DNA from 2 places in the Bradyrhizobium xenonodulans genome. Region 2 is predicted to be linked to the other one. Evidence: predicted binding sites of a transcription regulator. Region 2 holds the regulator's gene; the other holds the start of a gene.

Region 1 (7,632 bases), 3.9 Mb from region 2:
CGATGGGCGCGGCCGGCGCCTTTAACATCGACACCTCGCGCTTCTATCGCGAGACGCTGCCGCCGCATGTTTATCTGTCGAGCTCCTACTACAAGAAATGGTTTCTCGGGCTCGAGGAGATGCTGATCGAGAAAGGCTACCTCACCCGGGAGGAAGTCGCCGCCGGTCACGCGATGCAGCCAGGCAAGGCGCTCAAGCACGGCAAGTTCGACCTTGGCCAGGTTGAGCGCATCATGGTGCGCGGCAAGTTCGCCCGCCCTGCGCCTGCACCCGCCAAATTCAACGTCGGCGACCGCGTGCGGGCGAAGAACATTCATCCGACAACGCACACGCGGCTGCCGCGCTATGTGCGCGGCCATGTCGGAATCGTCGAGTTGAACCACGGCTGCCACGTGTTTCCGGATTCCGCGGCGATGGAGCGCGGCGAGAATCCGCAATGGCTCTACACCGTCGTGTTCGAAGGCCGCGATCTCTGGGGTGCGGACGGAGATCCGACGCTGAAGGTCTCGATCGACGCGTTCGAGCCCTATCTGGACCCGGCGTGATGGGCAGCGGGCTAGCAGCCGCCGCGACGGCGGCGATTCCAAGTATCCCGCGCGATGACGACGGTCCGGTATTCCGCGCCCCTTGGGAGGCGCACGCGTTCGCCATGGCGTTGACGCTGCACGAGCGTGGCGTGTTCACCTGGCCGGAATGGGCAGCAAGCCTGGCCGACGAGATCAAGCGCGCGCAGGCCGCCGGCGACCCTGATACGGGCGAGACCTACTATCTGCACTGGCTCGCGACGCTGGAGGGCTTGGTTGCGCGCAAGGGCGTGGCATCGACGGAGACGCTGCACCGCTACCGCGACGCCTGGGACCACGCCGCCGACCGCACCCCGCACGGCAAACCGATCGAGCTCAAGCCGGAGGATTTTGGCTAGCTCGGTAGAAGGCACGATCATGCCAAGCCCTCCGCTGTCATTCCCCGCGAAAGCGGGGAATCCAGTAGGCCGCGGCCCTCGGCTCAAATAGTCTCTGGGATACTGGATCAGCCGCTTTCGCGGTGATGACACCGAGTATGTGGTCTTAGCGCCCCGCCACAAACTCCCGCCACCCCTTCGCCCGCAGGCTGCACGCCGGGCACTCCCCGCATCCATAACCCCACTCATGCTGCGCGCCGCGTTCGCCGAGATAGCAGGTGTGCGACTGCTCGCGGATGAGATCGACCAGCCCCTCGCCGCCGAGGTCATGCGCGAGCTTCCAAGTCGCGGCCTTGTCGATCCACATCAGCGGCGTATGCAGTTCGAACGTCCTCGCCATGCCGAGCGAGAGCGCGGCCTGCATCGCGCGGATGGTGTCGTCGCGGCAATCGGGATAGCCGGAATAGTCGGTCTCGCACATGCCGCCGACGATGTGGGTGATGCCGCGCCGATAGGCCAGCGCTGCGGCGAAGGTCAGGAACACGAGGTTGCGGCCGGGGACAAAAGTATTGGGGAGGCCATCGGCGCCCATCGCGATCGCGACGTCGCGCGTCAGCGCCGTCTCGGACACAGCGGCCAGCGTCGGGATCGACAGCGTATGGCTCTCGCCGAGCTTTGCGGCCCAGTCCGCGCGCAGGTCTTTGATGCCGTCGAACAGACGCGCGCGGCAGTCGAGCTCGACCGCATGGCGCTGGCCGTAGTCGAACCCCAGCGTCTCCACCCGCGCGAAGCGGCTCAGTGCCCAGGCAAGACAGGTGGTGGAATCCTGGCCGCCGGAAAACAACACCAGCGCGGTTTGTGATGAAAATGCGTCGCTCATGTCCCGCGCTTTAGCACTGTGCACTTCGCCCGCCAATCGGTGGAAATCACCCTGTTCCGCCGCGTCCCGCTGGGAACGGCGGCCCGCTTTTGGCATAAGGTTTTGGACCCAGGAGACTGCCCCGCAATGACCCCTTCCCGTGACATTTCCCGCCTGATCGAGATCATGGCGGCGCTGCGCACGCCGGTGACCGGCTGCCCCTGGGACCTCGAGCAGGATTTTGCGACCATCGCGCCCTACACGATTGAGGAAGCCTATGAGGTGGTCGAGGCGATCAGCCGCGGCGATCTCGACGATCTCCGCGAGGAGCTCGGCGATCTCCTGCTCCAGGTCGTGTTCCACGCCCAGATGGCTGAAGAGCAGAACGCTTTTGCGTTCGGTGATGTGGTCGAGGCCATCACGCGCAAAATGATCCGCCGTCATCCCCACGTCTTCGCCGACAAGGACGGCAATCTCGCCTCCTCCCACGTCAAGGAAGTCTGGGACCGCATCAAGGCCGAGGAGAAGGCTGAGCGCGCGGCGCGCCGGCCACCGGAAGAGACGCCGAAGCACAAATCATTGCTGGGGGGCGTGAAAGCGGGCCAACCCGCATTGACCCGCGCGATGGAACTTCAGCGCAAGGCCTCCACCGTCGGCTTCGACTGGAACGACCCGCGCGCGGTTTTGCAAAAGATCCGCGAGGAAGCCGACGAGATCGAGGCCGCGCTCGACCGCAACGACAAGCAGGAGATCGCGGACGAAACCGGCGACCTGATGTTCGCCCTCGTCAACCTCGCCCGCCATGTCGATGCCGATCCGGAGGCCGCGCTGCGCGCGACCAATGCGAAGTTCGAAAAGCGCTTTGCCTATATTGAGCAGGCGCTGGAGGCGCAGGGCCGCACGCTGGAGCAGGCCTCGCTGGTGGAGATGGATGCGCTGTGGAATGCGGCGAAGGGCGAGGAGAAAACGATATCGGAGACCCGCCGCGAGGCCCGGCGCTAGCCCTGTACGCATTTGATCCAGATATAGGTCAGCACTTTGTCCTGAACGCCGCGAGGCGATCTTGCCAAAGCGTGAGGCCCGCAGCGGCGACCGGGGTCACCTTTCAAGCCATGAAACCGTCACGACCTGCAGTCTAAAGTTGAACACCGGCGCCAGCGCAGCCGCAACCCCACGGCAGGTGAGTGCAATGCCCCTGAAACACTATTCGGTCCTCAAGGGACGCCCGATCGCGATGCGTTTCGGCACCGGCCAGTCACCGCATTATCAAGTCCATGTCGTGGCCGACAACGCGGATTTCCGCATCGCCGTCAACGTGCAGTCGGCGGATGGCAGCGAAGTCGAGTACCTGGTGCGATCGCATTTTGTCCATCCGATCACCGATCAACTCGCGGCGCTGCCGGAGGGCCTGCACCCGCAGTCGCCGAAGCCGGGCAGCACGGCGCTGGACTTCATTCGCGGCAATCTGATGCAACCGCAGGAGATGGTCCCACTGCCGCTGTCCTTGCCCGGACCGGACAATGACCTCAACGAGAAGCTCGACCAGTTCGTCCAGCGCGCGCTCTCGAATGAAAGCGCGATGGTGTACGCATTCGGCGAGACGTGGGGGCCGGAGACGAAGGCGGACAATTATTTTGGCTTCCGGCCGGGACGCGGCATTCACGATATCCATATGAACCAGGGAAATCCGATCGGAAAATTCTCGGGCGACAACGGGCCGTGGCAGGACGGCGGGCTCGTGTTCGAATTCCCGGATCAGAATCTATGGACGGCGGTCTTCCTGAAATTCCAGACGCAGGCCTGGCACACCGATGACAGGACCGGTCATCCCATCGATCTCGGCGGAGGCACGCCGACGACGCCGCCAGATCCGACGACTCCTCCGACCGAGGAAATGCCCGATGGCCTCGTGCGCATCATTGCGGCCCTCGTCAACGCCGTGAAGACGCCCGAGCGGGAAGTCGTCACGCTGCTCAACACGGCCGATCGCGATATCGATCTCACCGGCTGGATGCTGGCCGACAAGCAGAAGAACAAAATGGTTCTCTCAGGGAAGATCGCGGCCGGGCACGCTCGCCGTCGTCGTGCAGAAGCCGATGGAACTATCGAACCAGGGCGGCATCATTTCGTTGCTGGACGAACGCGGGGTCAAAATTCACGGCGTCGCCTACACCAAGGCGCAAGCGAAAACTCCGGGCCTGACCATTCCATTCTAGTGTCCTGAGTGGCAACGCATCAGAGGCACGCAAGCAAGTCCGCCGCTAACCCGCTGTCGTCGGTTTGCGCGGAAAGTGCGGAGCCCGGATGGAGCGACGGGCAATCCGGGCTACGGTGCTAACTGATTGAATGCAGTAACAAGGACACGCAGTGGACATCAGACAGGACGATCCGAAGGCGCCCCATGTCGCCGGCTTGCTGGCGCATCATCTGGAAGAGCTGCGCAGCGTCATGGGCGAGCACGCGCAGGCGCTGGACGCGAGCGGTCTTTCGGCTCCGGCCGTGACGTTCTGGACGGCCTGGCAGGGCGATGTGCTGGCTGGGTTCGGCGCTCTGAAGCAGCTCGATGCGACGCATGGAGAGGCGAAGTCGATGCGCGCTGCGCCTGCAGCACGCGGGACCGGCGTCGGTCGCACGATTCTGCACCACATCGTCGCTGAAGCGCGCGAACGAGGCTATGCGCGCCTCAGCCTGGAGACGGGTACGGCACCGCTGCACGCTCCCGCCGTCGCGCTCTACCGCAGCGCCGGCTTCGTCCCCTGTGAGCCGTTCGCCGATTATCAGGCGAGCCCGCACAACCAGTTCATGAGGCTCGACCTGTCCAGGTGAACGCCCTCAGCTTGCCGCCACGGGCTCAAGCCACGCGCGGCACCGCATCGAATCTCGACACCACGATATCCCGCTTGGTCTCGTCCACCCGCACGGTCATGTCGAAGCGGCCGTCGTGCAGCTCTTTCGCCAGCACCTCGGAATTGCGGTGCAGCCAGGAAATGCCGGCGCCATCGGCGGCGTCGATGGAGAGGTCGAGCGTGGTGCGCTTGGCGGCGAGCCTCTCCTCGATCGCGGCGAGCAGTGCGTCGATGCCCTCGCCCGACACGGCCGAGACCAGCATCGCCGGATGATCCTCCGGCCTGCGCGCGGCGATGTTCAAAAGCCCTTCGCGCTGCTCGGAATCGTAACGATCAATCTTGTTCCAGACCTCGATGATGCGGCCTGAGTCATCGGGATTGATGCCGAGCTGGCGCAGCACGGCGTCGACGTCGCTCTGCTGGGCCTCGGCATCCTCGTGCGAGATGTCGCGCACATGCAGGATGACGTCGGCTTCCAGCACCTCCTCCAGCGTGGCGCGGAAGGCGGCGACGAGCTGGGTCGGCAGATTGGAAATGAAGCCGACCGTGTCGGACAGCATCGCCTTGCCGCCATGCGGCAGGGTGAGCGCGCGGAGCGTTGGATCGAGCGTGGCGAACAGCATGTCGGCCGCCTGCACGTCGGCGCGCGTCAGGCGGTTGAACAACGTCGACTTGCCGGCATTGGTGTAGCCGACCAGCGCGACGACGCGATATGGCACGCGCTGGCGGCCGGCGCGATGCAGGCGGCGCGTCGCCTGCACCTTCTTCAGCTCGCTCTCGAGCTTGGAGATGCGCTCCTGGATCAGGCGGCGGTCGGCCTCGATCTGCGTCTCGCCGGGGCCGCCCATGAATCCGAAACCGCCGCGCTGGCGTTCGAGATGGGTCCACGACCGAACCAGGCGCGAGCGCTGGTAGTTGAGATGCGCGAGCTCGACCTGGAGCGAGCCTTCCCTGGTCTTGGCGCGGCGGCCGAAGATTTCCAGAATCAAGCCCGTGCGGTCGAGCACCTTGGCCTGCAGCTCCTTCTCGAGATTGCGCTGCTGGATCGGCGCCAGCGCACAATCCATCACCACGAGCTCGACATCGAGGCTCTTGATCAGCCCGGCGATCTCCTCGACCTTGCCCTTGCCGATATAGGTGGCGGGCCTGATCTGGCCGATCGGCGCGATGATGGCGTCCGCAATGACGAGGTCGATCGCGCGCGCGAGGCCGGCGGCTTCATCGAGCCGGGCCTCGGCGTCGCGTTGAACTTGACTTGGGACATGACCTTCCGATTGCGCGTCGGCACTGCCCGCACGCACTCGCAAGTAGGGGCCGATGACAAGCACCCGCCCCGTTTGCTTAGCCCCTGCCGATCGCGGACGATCGGCCTCCCCGTCGAAATTCCGGGGTTCCAATCAGAGCACTCTCAAGCCGGCTGATCCTCACCGCCTTCGAACAGCTGGATCGGAGCGCCCGGCATGATGGTCGAGATCGCGTGCTTGTAGACAAGCTGCGAGTGACCGTCGCGCCGAAGCAGCAAACAGAAATTGTCGAACCAGGTCACGATGCCCTGGAGCTTCACTCCGTTGACCAGAAAGATCGTCAGTGGCGTCTTGGTTTTGCGAACGTGATTGAGGAAGGTGTCCTGTAGGTTTTGTGCGCGGTCTGCCGCCATTGTTTTTTTCTCGCTTTGAGTTTCTTTTTATTGCGCCGGTTGCGGCCCTCATTGTGACGTTCGGAGCCTCTCCCGGTTGCCGCTCCTCATGAGATCCCCCTCGGAAGGAACGGCTGTGCAATTAGAGGGCAGGTGGGCTTATTAGGCAAGCCGCTTCACGCGGCAGGCCGTGCTCTATTGCCCCGAAAAACTACGGAAATCGATGATTTTCCTCGCTTATCGCTGAGGCCCATCTGCGACCTTGGGGCGCTAGCCAACGCCCAGCGCCTTCAACTTTCGATGCAGCGCCGAACGTTCCATGCCAACAAACTCGGCTGTGCGAGAAATATTTCCTGAGAAACGGCTGATCTGTGCAATCAAATAGTCGCGCTCGAACACTTCGCGCGCTTCGCGCAGCGGCAGGCCCATGATGTGCTCGCCATTGTTGCTGGTCGGCATGGCCGGCACCATGGAGCCGACGTCCTGCGGCAGCATGTCCGCGGTGATGATGACCTCGGGCCCGCCCGCAGCCAGAATCATGACTCTCTCAACGTTGTTGCGGAGCTGGCGCACATTGCCCGGCCAGACATGCGATTGCAGCACGGCCATCGCGTCCTGCCCGATCTGGCGCTTGGGCAGGCCGCTGCCGGCCGAGATCTGCTCCATGAAGTAGTCGATCAATTCCGGAATGTCCTCGCGCCGCTCCGACAGCGCGGGCACGCGGATCGGCACCACCGAGAGCCGGTGATAGAGGTCCTCGCGGAAATGGCCGGCCGCGATCTCCTCTTCGAGATTGCGCGCGGTGGAGGAGATGATGCGGACGTCGACCTGCACCTTGGCGGTGCCGCCGACGCGCTGGAACGACTGCTCGACCAGCACGCGCAGGATCTTGTTCTGGGTCTCGCGCGGCATGTCCGCGATCTCGTCGATGAACAGCGTGCCGCCATGGGCTTCCTCGAGCGCGCCGGGCTTGCGCGCGTGCTCGCCGTTGGACTGCTCGATGCCGAACAGCTCATGCTCCATCCGATCGGGCGTGATCGCGGCGGCATTGATGACGACGAAGGGGCCGTCGGCGCGGCCCGAGGCCGTGTGCAGCGTGCGCGCGGTCAGCTCCTTGCCGGCGCCGGCGGGGCCGACGATCAGGATGCGGCTGTTGGCCTTGGCCGCGCGCTCGATGGTCTGGCGCAGCTGGTTCATGCTGGGCGAACGGCCGACGAGCGAGCTTGCGCTCGGCGCAAGCTGCTTCAGCTCCTTGACCTCGCGCTTGAGCCGCGAATTCTCCAGCGCCCTGGTTGCGACCAGGATCAGCCGGTCGGCCTTGAACGGCTTCTCGATGAAATCATAGGCGCCGCGCTTGATCGCGGCGACCGCGGTCTCGATGTTGCCGTGG
Region 2 (7,632 bases):
CGAGTACGCCTATGCCAAGCAGAACAAGCTGACCTACACCGGTCTCGTCAACAAGGCCGGCAAGCCGGTGCAGCCGACCGTCGAAGCCTTCCAGGCGGCCGCCTCCAACGCCGACTGGGCCAAGGCTCCCGGCTACTACGTCATCCTGACCGACCAGCCCGGCGAGAAGTCCTGGCCGATCACGGCGGCGACCTTCATCCTCATGCACAAGGAAGCCACCGACAAGGCGGCCTCGCAGGAAGCCATCAAGTTCTTCCGCTGGGCCTTCAAGAACGGCGGCAAGGCGGCTGAAGAACTCGACTACATCCCGATGCCCGCGGGCGTCGTGACCCTGATCGAGAAGACCTGGGCTGCCGAGATCAAGAGCTAAGGCGCTCGTGCCCCGGACCTCGCGCCGGGATCTCCTCTCAAGACCTCCGCTCCGGATGCGCATCGCGCCGCATCCGGAGCGCAAGACCGACAACAAGACCTATAAAATAAGACCTGCAACAAGCGTATATAAAACGGGTACAGGGGATCGGCGTGGCTGAGATGGCTGTCGAGAGCAATGTAATTGATGCCGCCGGACCTTATGATCGCGCCAAGGCGTTGAGCGCGTTCAAGCTCGGTGACATCACGTTTTACTGGATCACGCGGCTCAGCGCGATCTCGGTGCTGCTGATCCTCGGCGGCATCATCATTTCGCTGATCGTCGGGGCCTTCCCGGCGATGAAGGAATACGGCCTCTCCTTCCTGTGGACGCAGCGCTGGGCGCCGTCGGCAGATCCCCCCGTGCTCGGCGCGCTCGGGCCGATGTACGGCACGCTCGTCACCTCCTTCATCGCGATGCTGATCGCCATTCCGGTCGGTCTCGGCATTGCGATCTTCCTCACCGAACTCTGCCCGCAATGGCTGCGCCGTCCGATCGGCATGGCGATCGAGCTGCTCGCCGGCATTCCCTCGATCATCTACGGCATGTGGGGCTTCTTCGTGCTTGGCCCGTTCCTGGCCAACACGTTCCAGCCCTTCATGATCAGGGTGTTCGACGGCGTCCCCGTGCTGGGCGCGATCTTCGCAGGTCCCCCGTCCTATCTCAGCCTGTTCAACGCCGCGCTGATCCTCGCGATCATGGTGCTGCCCTTCATCACCTCGATCTCGGTCGACGTGTTCAAGACGGTGCCGCCCGTCCTGAAGGAAGCCGCCTACGGCGTCGGCTGCACCACCTGGGAAGTCGTCCGCAGCGTGGTGATCCCCTACACCCGCGTCGGCATCATCGGCGGCGTCATGCTGGCGCTGGGGCGCGCGCTCGGCGAGACCATGGCGGTGACCTTCATCATCGGCAACTCGTTCCGGATCTCTTCATCGATCTTCGCCCCGGGCACCACGATCTCGGCGGCGATCGCGTCCGAGTTCGCCGAGAGCGACGGTCTGCACCAGTCCGGCCTGATCCTGCTCGGCCTGCTGCTGTTCGTGCTGACGTTCTTCGTGCTGGCGGGCGCGCGGCTGATGCTGATGCGGCTGGAAAAGAAGGCGGGGAACTAAAGCCATGAACCCGATCTATTCAAGCCGCCGCCGCAAGGACATCGTGGTCCGCGGGCTCTGCATCGCAGCCGCCGCCTTCGGCGTCACCTGGCTCGCGCTGATCCTGGTCACGCTGCTCTACAACGGCCTGTCCGGCCTGAACCTCGAGCTCTTCGCCGCGGACACGCCGCCTCCGGGCTCGACCGAAGGCGGTCTGCGCAACGCGATCGTCGGTTCGATCATCATGACCGTGATCGGCGTCGGCATCGGCGCGCCGCTCGGCCTGTTCGCCGGCACCTATCTCGCCGAGTACGGCCGCAACGACAAACTGACCTCGGTGATCCGCTTCATCAACGACATCCTGCTGTCGGCGCCCTCGATCATCATCGGCCTGTTCATCTACGGCGCGGTGGTGGTGCCGATGCGCGGCTTCTCGGCGATCGCCGGCAGCCTGGCGCTCGCCGTCATCGTGATCCCGGTGGTGCTGCGCACGACCGAGGACATGCTGCTGCTGGTGCCGAACGCGCTCCGTGAGGCGGCGTCCGCGCTCGGCCTGCCGCGCTCGCTGGTGATCAAGCGCATCGCCTATCGTGCTGCCCGATCGGGTCTCATCACCGGCGTGCTGCTCGCCACCGCCCGCGTCGCCGGCGAGACCGCGCCGCTGCTCTTCACCGCGCTGTCGAACCAGTTCTTCAGCCTCGGCCTGAACAAGACGATGGCGAACCTGCCGGTCACCATCAACAACTTCGTCCAGAGCCCCTACGCCTATTGGAAGCAGCTCGCCTGGAGCGGCGCGCTGCTGATCACGATCACCGTGCTTGCCCTGAACATTGGCGCGCGCATCCTTGGCGCCGAAAGGACCGCAAAATGACCGATCTTTCCGTATCGATGAGCGCGTCCGGCGGACTGCCGCAGGCGCCGGTGCTGCCGGATGCGCCTGCCAAGGTGACGGTGCGCAACCTCAACTTCTATTATGGCGAGCACCACGCGCTGAAGAACATCAACCTGGCGCTCGGCACCAACCGCGTCACGGCGTTCATCGGCCCGTCGGGCTGCGGCAAGTCGACCCTGCTGCGCATCTTCAACCGGATGTACGACCTCTATCCGGGCCAGCGCGTCACCGGTCAGCTCATGCTCGACCAGACCAATATTCTCGACCCCAGGCTGGACCTCAATCTGCTGCGCGCCCGCGTCGGCATGGTGTTCCAGAAGCCGACGCCGTTCCCGATGACGATCTACGAGAACATCGCCTTCGGCATCCGCCTCTATGAAAAGATCTCCAAGTCCGAGATGGACGGCCGGGTCGAGAAGGCGCTACGCGGCGGCGCGCTGTGGAACGAGGTCAAGGACAAGCTCAACGCCTCCGGCCTGTCGCTCTCCGGCGGCCAGCAGCAGCGCCTCTGCATCGCCCGCACCGTCGCGGTGCGGCCTGAAGTGATCCTGTTCGACGAGCCCTGCTCGGCACTCGACCCGATCTCGACCGCCAAGGTCGAGGAGCTGATCCAGGAGCTGTCCGAGAACTACACGATCGCGATCGTCACCCACAACATGCAGCAGGCGGCCCGCGTCTCCGACAAGACCGCCTTCATGTATCTCGGCGAGCTGATCGAGTTCGACGACACCAGCAAGATCTTCACGTCGCCGACCGACCGGCGCACGCAGGATTACATCACCGGCCGGTTCGGCTGAGGAGACGGGACATGGGTTCTGAACATACCGCAAAAGCCTTCGACACCGACCTCCAGGAACTCACTCGCCTGGTCGCGGAGATGGGCGGCATCGCCGAGCGCATGATCGTCGATTCCGTCGACGCGCTGATCCGCCGCGACGTCGCGCTCGGCCAGCGTGTCGTCGCCATCGACGCCGAGCTCGACGCGCTCCAGAAGAAGATCGAGGAGCGCGCCGTGCTGACCATCGCGCGCCGCCAGCCGATGGCGGTGGACTTGCGCGAAATCGTCGGCGCCATGCGCGTCGCGACCGATCTCGAGCGCATCGGCGACCTCGCCAAGAACATGGGCAAGCGCGTCGCGGCGCTGGAGACCGATTTCCATCCGCTCAAGCTGTTCCGCGGCCTCGAGCACATGACCGACCTCGTGCAGCAGCAGGTCAAGTCGGTGCTGGACGCCTATGCCGCGCACGATCTGCCGGCGGCGATGGCGGTGTGGAAGGGCGACGAGGAAGTCGACGCCATCTGCACCTCGCTGTTCCGCGAGCTCCTCACCTACATGATGGAGGATCCGCGCAACATCTCGTTCTGCATCCATCTGATGTTCTGCGCCAAGAACATCGAGCGTATCGGCGACCACGCCACCAACATCGCCGAGACCGTGTTCTACATGATCGAGGGCCAGGCGATCACCGACAAGCGGCCGAAGGGCGACATGACGACGTTCGCCACGACGGTCCCGAATACTTGAAGACTTAAGGAGCGACGACACCATGGGCGCACGCATTATGGTGGTTGAGGACGAGGAAGCTCTCACCGAGCTTCTCCGCTACAACCTCGAAGGCGACGGCTATGACGTCGAGACGGTGATGCGCGGCGACGACGCCGACACCCGCCTCAAGGAGCACATTCCCGATCTGATCGTGCTCGACTGGATGCTGCCGGGGCTCTCCGGCATCGAGCTGTGCCGGCGGCTTCGCACCCGTCCCGAGACCAAGCAGCTCCCGATCATCATGCTCACCGCGCGCGGCGAGGAGAGCGAGCGGGTGCGGGGACTTGCGACCGGCGCCGACGACTACATCGTCAAGCCGTTCTCGGTGCCTGAGCTGCTGGCGCGCGTGAAGGGCCTGCTGCGGCGCGCAAGCCCCGAGCGGCTCGCCACCGTTCTGGCCTACGGCGACATCGAGCTCGACCGCGACAAGCGCCGCGTGGCGCGCTCGGGCCGGCCGATCGATCTCGGCCCGACCGAATACCGCCTGCTGGAGTTCTTCCTGGAGCATCCGGGCCGCGTGTTCTCGCGCGAGCAACTGCTCGACAGCGTCTGGGGCCGCGACATCTACATCGACGAGCGCACCGTCGACGTACATATCGGCCGCCTGCGCAAGCTGCTCAATCTCGGCCGCGAGCAGGACCCGATCCGCACCGTCCGCGGCGCCGGTTACGCGCTGGACGACCGGTTTGCCAAGGCGGAGCAGACGTAAGGCCGGCTGCAAGCAGGCAAATAAAAAGCGCGCCGGGTGGCGCGCTTTTCTTTTTCTCGCTCGTCCTGGTTTGTGCCGGAACGATGTCGTCTGGTGCAGTGATCAGCGCGGACCCGGCTTCGGTGCCGCGCGGCGGCGATCGGCGGCCGGCTGATACGCAACCCGCGAGTGCTGGGCGCAATAGGGCAGGCCCGACAGCGCCTTGCCGCCGCAGAAGAAGAAATCCGGGCTCGAGGGATCGCCGACCGGCCAGTGGCAGGTCGCCTCGTTCAATTCCAGCAGCGACAGCCGCTGGCTCATCGGCACCACGTTGTCGTAGGTAACAGGTTCGGCCTCGACCTCGACCTCGAAGGCCTGCGCCAGCGCGGTGTTGCCGCGCGCGATCGGGCGGCTCACCCGCATCATGTGCTGCGCGGGACGCGCCTTGCGCGGCCGGGGCGCAGCAGACGAGGGGCTCTTGGCGCGGCCGGACAGACCGAGCCTGTGCACCTTGCCGATCACGGCGTTGCGGGTGACATTACCGAGCTCTGCCGCGATCTGGCTGGCCGACAATCCGGCCTCCCAGAGCTTCTTCAGTTGCTCGACGCGATCATCCGACCAGGTCAAAACCGTCATTGCACCCTTTCCTTCGCCGCGCGCCAGCCACCCTGGGGCTGCACTGCGAATGCCTAAGCCTCGAAAAACCCGTGCCGCCAGAATCCCTTAAGGCTCGCCGGGCACCGAGAGCCGCCCGAACGTTTACGCCGGTACATGAGGACTTAGAGATCAGAACTTCCGCACGAGATGTCGTATCTGACAAGCCAAACGCTACAATATGGCGTGACTCACGCGCAAGAGTCCGCCGACTCGCTTCCACATGTTCCGTGGCCAAAATCCCGCAAAATCGTCACCGCAAGACTACGGATTCAGCGTTTCGCGAGGCTTTCCGGCCGGCATTGACACCCGTCTTGCCAAGCATAAGATGCTCCCGCGTGCCGCCCTTAAAAGGCGGCACGTTTCGTTTTCCGGGCCGGTTGATGGTGCGTTGCGCAATGCACGCTCACGCCGTCCGCAACATCAAGTGACCGTCATGTCTAACAGCGCAGCACCGCATTTGCTCCCCGTTTTCGCCAGGTCCGACCTCGGTTTCGAGCGCGGCGAAGGCTGCTGGCTGATCGCGACCAATGGCGATCGCTATCTCGATTTCACCTCCGGCGTCGCAGTGAACGCGCTCGGCCATGCCCATCCCGCGCTGGTCAAGGCGTTGCAGGAGCAGGCCACCAAGCTCTGGCACATGTCGAACCTGTTCCAGAGCCCGGACGGCGAGAAGCTTGCTGCGCGTCTGTGCAACGAGAGCTTTGCGGACTTCGTGTTCTTCTGCAATTCCGGGGCGGAGGCGCTGGAGGGTGTGATCAAGCTGGTCCGCCATCATCACTTCTCCAAGGGGCATCCGGAACGCTATCGCATCATCACCTTCGAAGGCGCCTTCCACGGCCGCACGCTGGCAACGCTCGCCGCGACGGGATCTGCAAAATATCTCGAAGGCTTCGGTCCGCCGATGGACGGCTTCGACCAGATCCCGCACGGCGACATCGAGGCCGTGAAGAAGGCGATCGGTCCGCAGACCGCCGGCATCCTGATCGAGCCGATCCAGGGCGAGGGCGGTGTGCGCTCGGCAACGCCCGCCTTCCTCAAGGCGCTGCGCCAGCTCTGTGACGAGAAGGGCCTGCTGCTCGCGTTCGACGAGGTGCAGACCGGCATGGGCCGCACCGGCGACCTCTTTGCGCATCGCCGTCTCGGCGTCGAGCCCGACGTGATGTCGCTGGCGAAGGCGCTCGGCGGCGGCTTCCCGATCGGCGCGGTGCTGGCGACCGCGGATGCGGCGTCCGGCATGGGGCCGGGCTCGCACGGCTCGACCTTCGGCGGCAACCCGCTGGCGATCTCCGCTGCGAACGCCTTGCTCGACGTCATGCTCAAGCCCGGCTTCTTCGACCACGTGCAGAAGATGTCGCTGCTGCTCAAGCAGAAGCTCGCCTCCGTGATCGACCGTCATCCTGACATCGTCAATGAAGTGCGCGGTGAAGGTCTCCTGATCGGCATCAAGGCCGTGGTGCCATCAGGCGATCTTGTCGCCGCGCTGCGCAACGAAAAACTGCTCACGGTCGGCGCCGGCGACAACGTCGTGCGTTTCCTGCCGCCCTTGATCGTCACCGAAGCCGAGATCGAGGACAGCGTCGGGCGGCTGGAGCGCGCCTGCGCCGCGCTATCGTCGAGCCAGACCAAGCGGGCGGCAAGCTGATGAGCAAGTCGCCCAATAAAGCACCGAAGCACTTCCTCGATATCAACGAGCTGCCGTTGTCGGAGCTCAAGAGCATGCTCGCTGCGTCTTCCGCGATGAAGGCGAAGCAGAAGGCGCATCAGCCGGTCAGGCCGCTCGAAGGCAAAACGCTCGCGATGATCTTCGAGCGTCCCTCGACCCGCACCCGCGTGTCGTTCGACGTCGCCATGCGCCAGCTCGGCGGCGAGCCCATCATGCTCACCGGCGCCGAGATGCAGCTTGGCCGCGGCGAGACCATCGCCGACACCGCGCGCGTGCTGTCGCGCTATGTCGATGCCATCATGATCCGCATCCTCAATCACGAGGCGCTGCTGGAGCTCGCGGAGCATGCGACCGTGCCCGTCATCAACGGCCTGACGCGGCGCTCGCACCCGTGCCAGGTGATGGCCGACCTCATGACCTATGAAGAGCATCGCGGCCCGATCGAGGGCCGGACGGTGGCCTGGACCGGCGACGACAACAACGTGCTGGCCTCCTGGGCGCACGCGGCCGAGCGCTTCAAGTTCAAGCTCAATGTCGCGACGCCGCCGGAGCTTGCCCCGAAAAAGGCGATGCGCGACTTCATCAAGGCCACGGGTGCGCCGATCGTGCTCGGCACCGATCCCGAAGCCGCCGTGAAGGGCGCCGATTGCGTCGTCACCGACACCTGGGTGTCGATGGGCGACAAG

What was found. The regulator PhoB, encoded in region 2, activates phosphate uptake and scavenging genes when phosphate is short. The targets are predictions, from matches to a motif close to TGTCATNNANCTGTCAT.
Region 1: I3J27_RS18930 (DUF2278 family protein) is a predicted target of PhoB. The motif match lies at 2,869-2,885, and genes of this name have one in related genera.

The regions. Positions count from the first base shown of each region.
Region 1 is NZ_CP089391.1:4,021,334-4,028,965, reverse strand. Features, by position in the region: gene nthB (nitrile hydratase subunit beta) at 1-545, shown strand, start outside; gene I3J27_RS18945 (nitrile hydratase accessory protein) at 545-922, shown strand; gene queC (7-cyano-7-deazaguanine synthase QueC) at 1,068-1,781, opposite strand; gene mazG (nucleoside triphosphate pyrophosphohydrolase) at 1,908-2,762, shown strand; gene I3J27_RS18930 (DUF2278 family protein) at 2,902-3,984, shown strand; gene I3J27_RS18925 (GNAT family N-acetyltransferase) at 4,128-4,586, shown strand; gene hflX (GTPase HflX) at 4,612-6,003, opposite strand; gene hfq (RNA chaperone Hfq) at 6,015-6,263, opposite strand; gene ntrX (nitrogen assimilation response regulator NtrX) at 6,513-7,632, opposite strand, start outside.
Region 2 is NZ_CP089391.1:7,936,549-7,944,180, reverse strand. Features, by position in the region: gene pstS (phosphate ABC transporter substrate-binding protein PstS) at 1-370, shown strand, start outside; gene pstC (phosphate ABC transporter permease subunit PstC) at 532-1,521, shown strand; gene pstA (phosphate ABC transporter permease PstA) at 1,526-2,371, shown strand; gene pstB (phosphate ABC transporter ATP-binding protein PstB) at 2,368-3,189, shown strand; gene phoU (phosphate signaling complex protein PhoU) at 3,201-3,917, shown strand; gene phoB (phosphate regulon transcriptional regulator PhoB) at 3,940-4,647, shown strand; gene I3J27_RS37535 (GcrA family cell cycle regulator) at 4,750-5,262, opposite strand; gene I3J27_RS37530 (aspartate aminotransferase family protein) at 5,717-6,925, shown strand; gene argF (ornithine carbamoyltransferase) at 6,925-7,632, shown strand, end outside.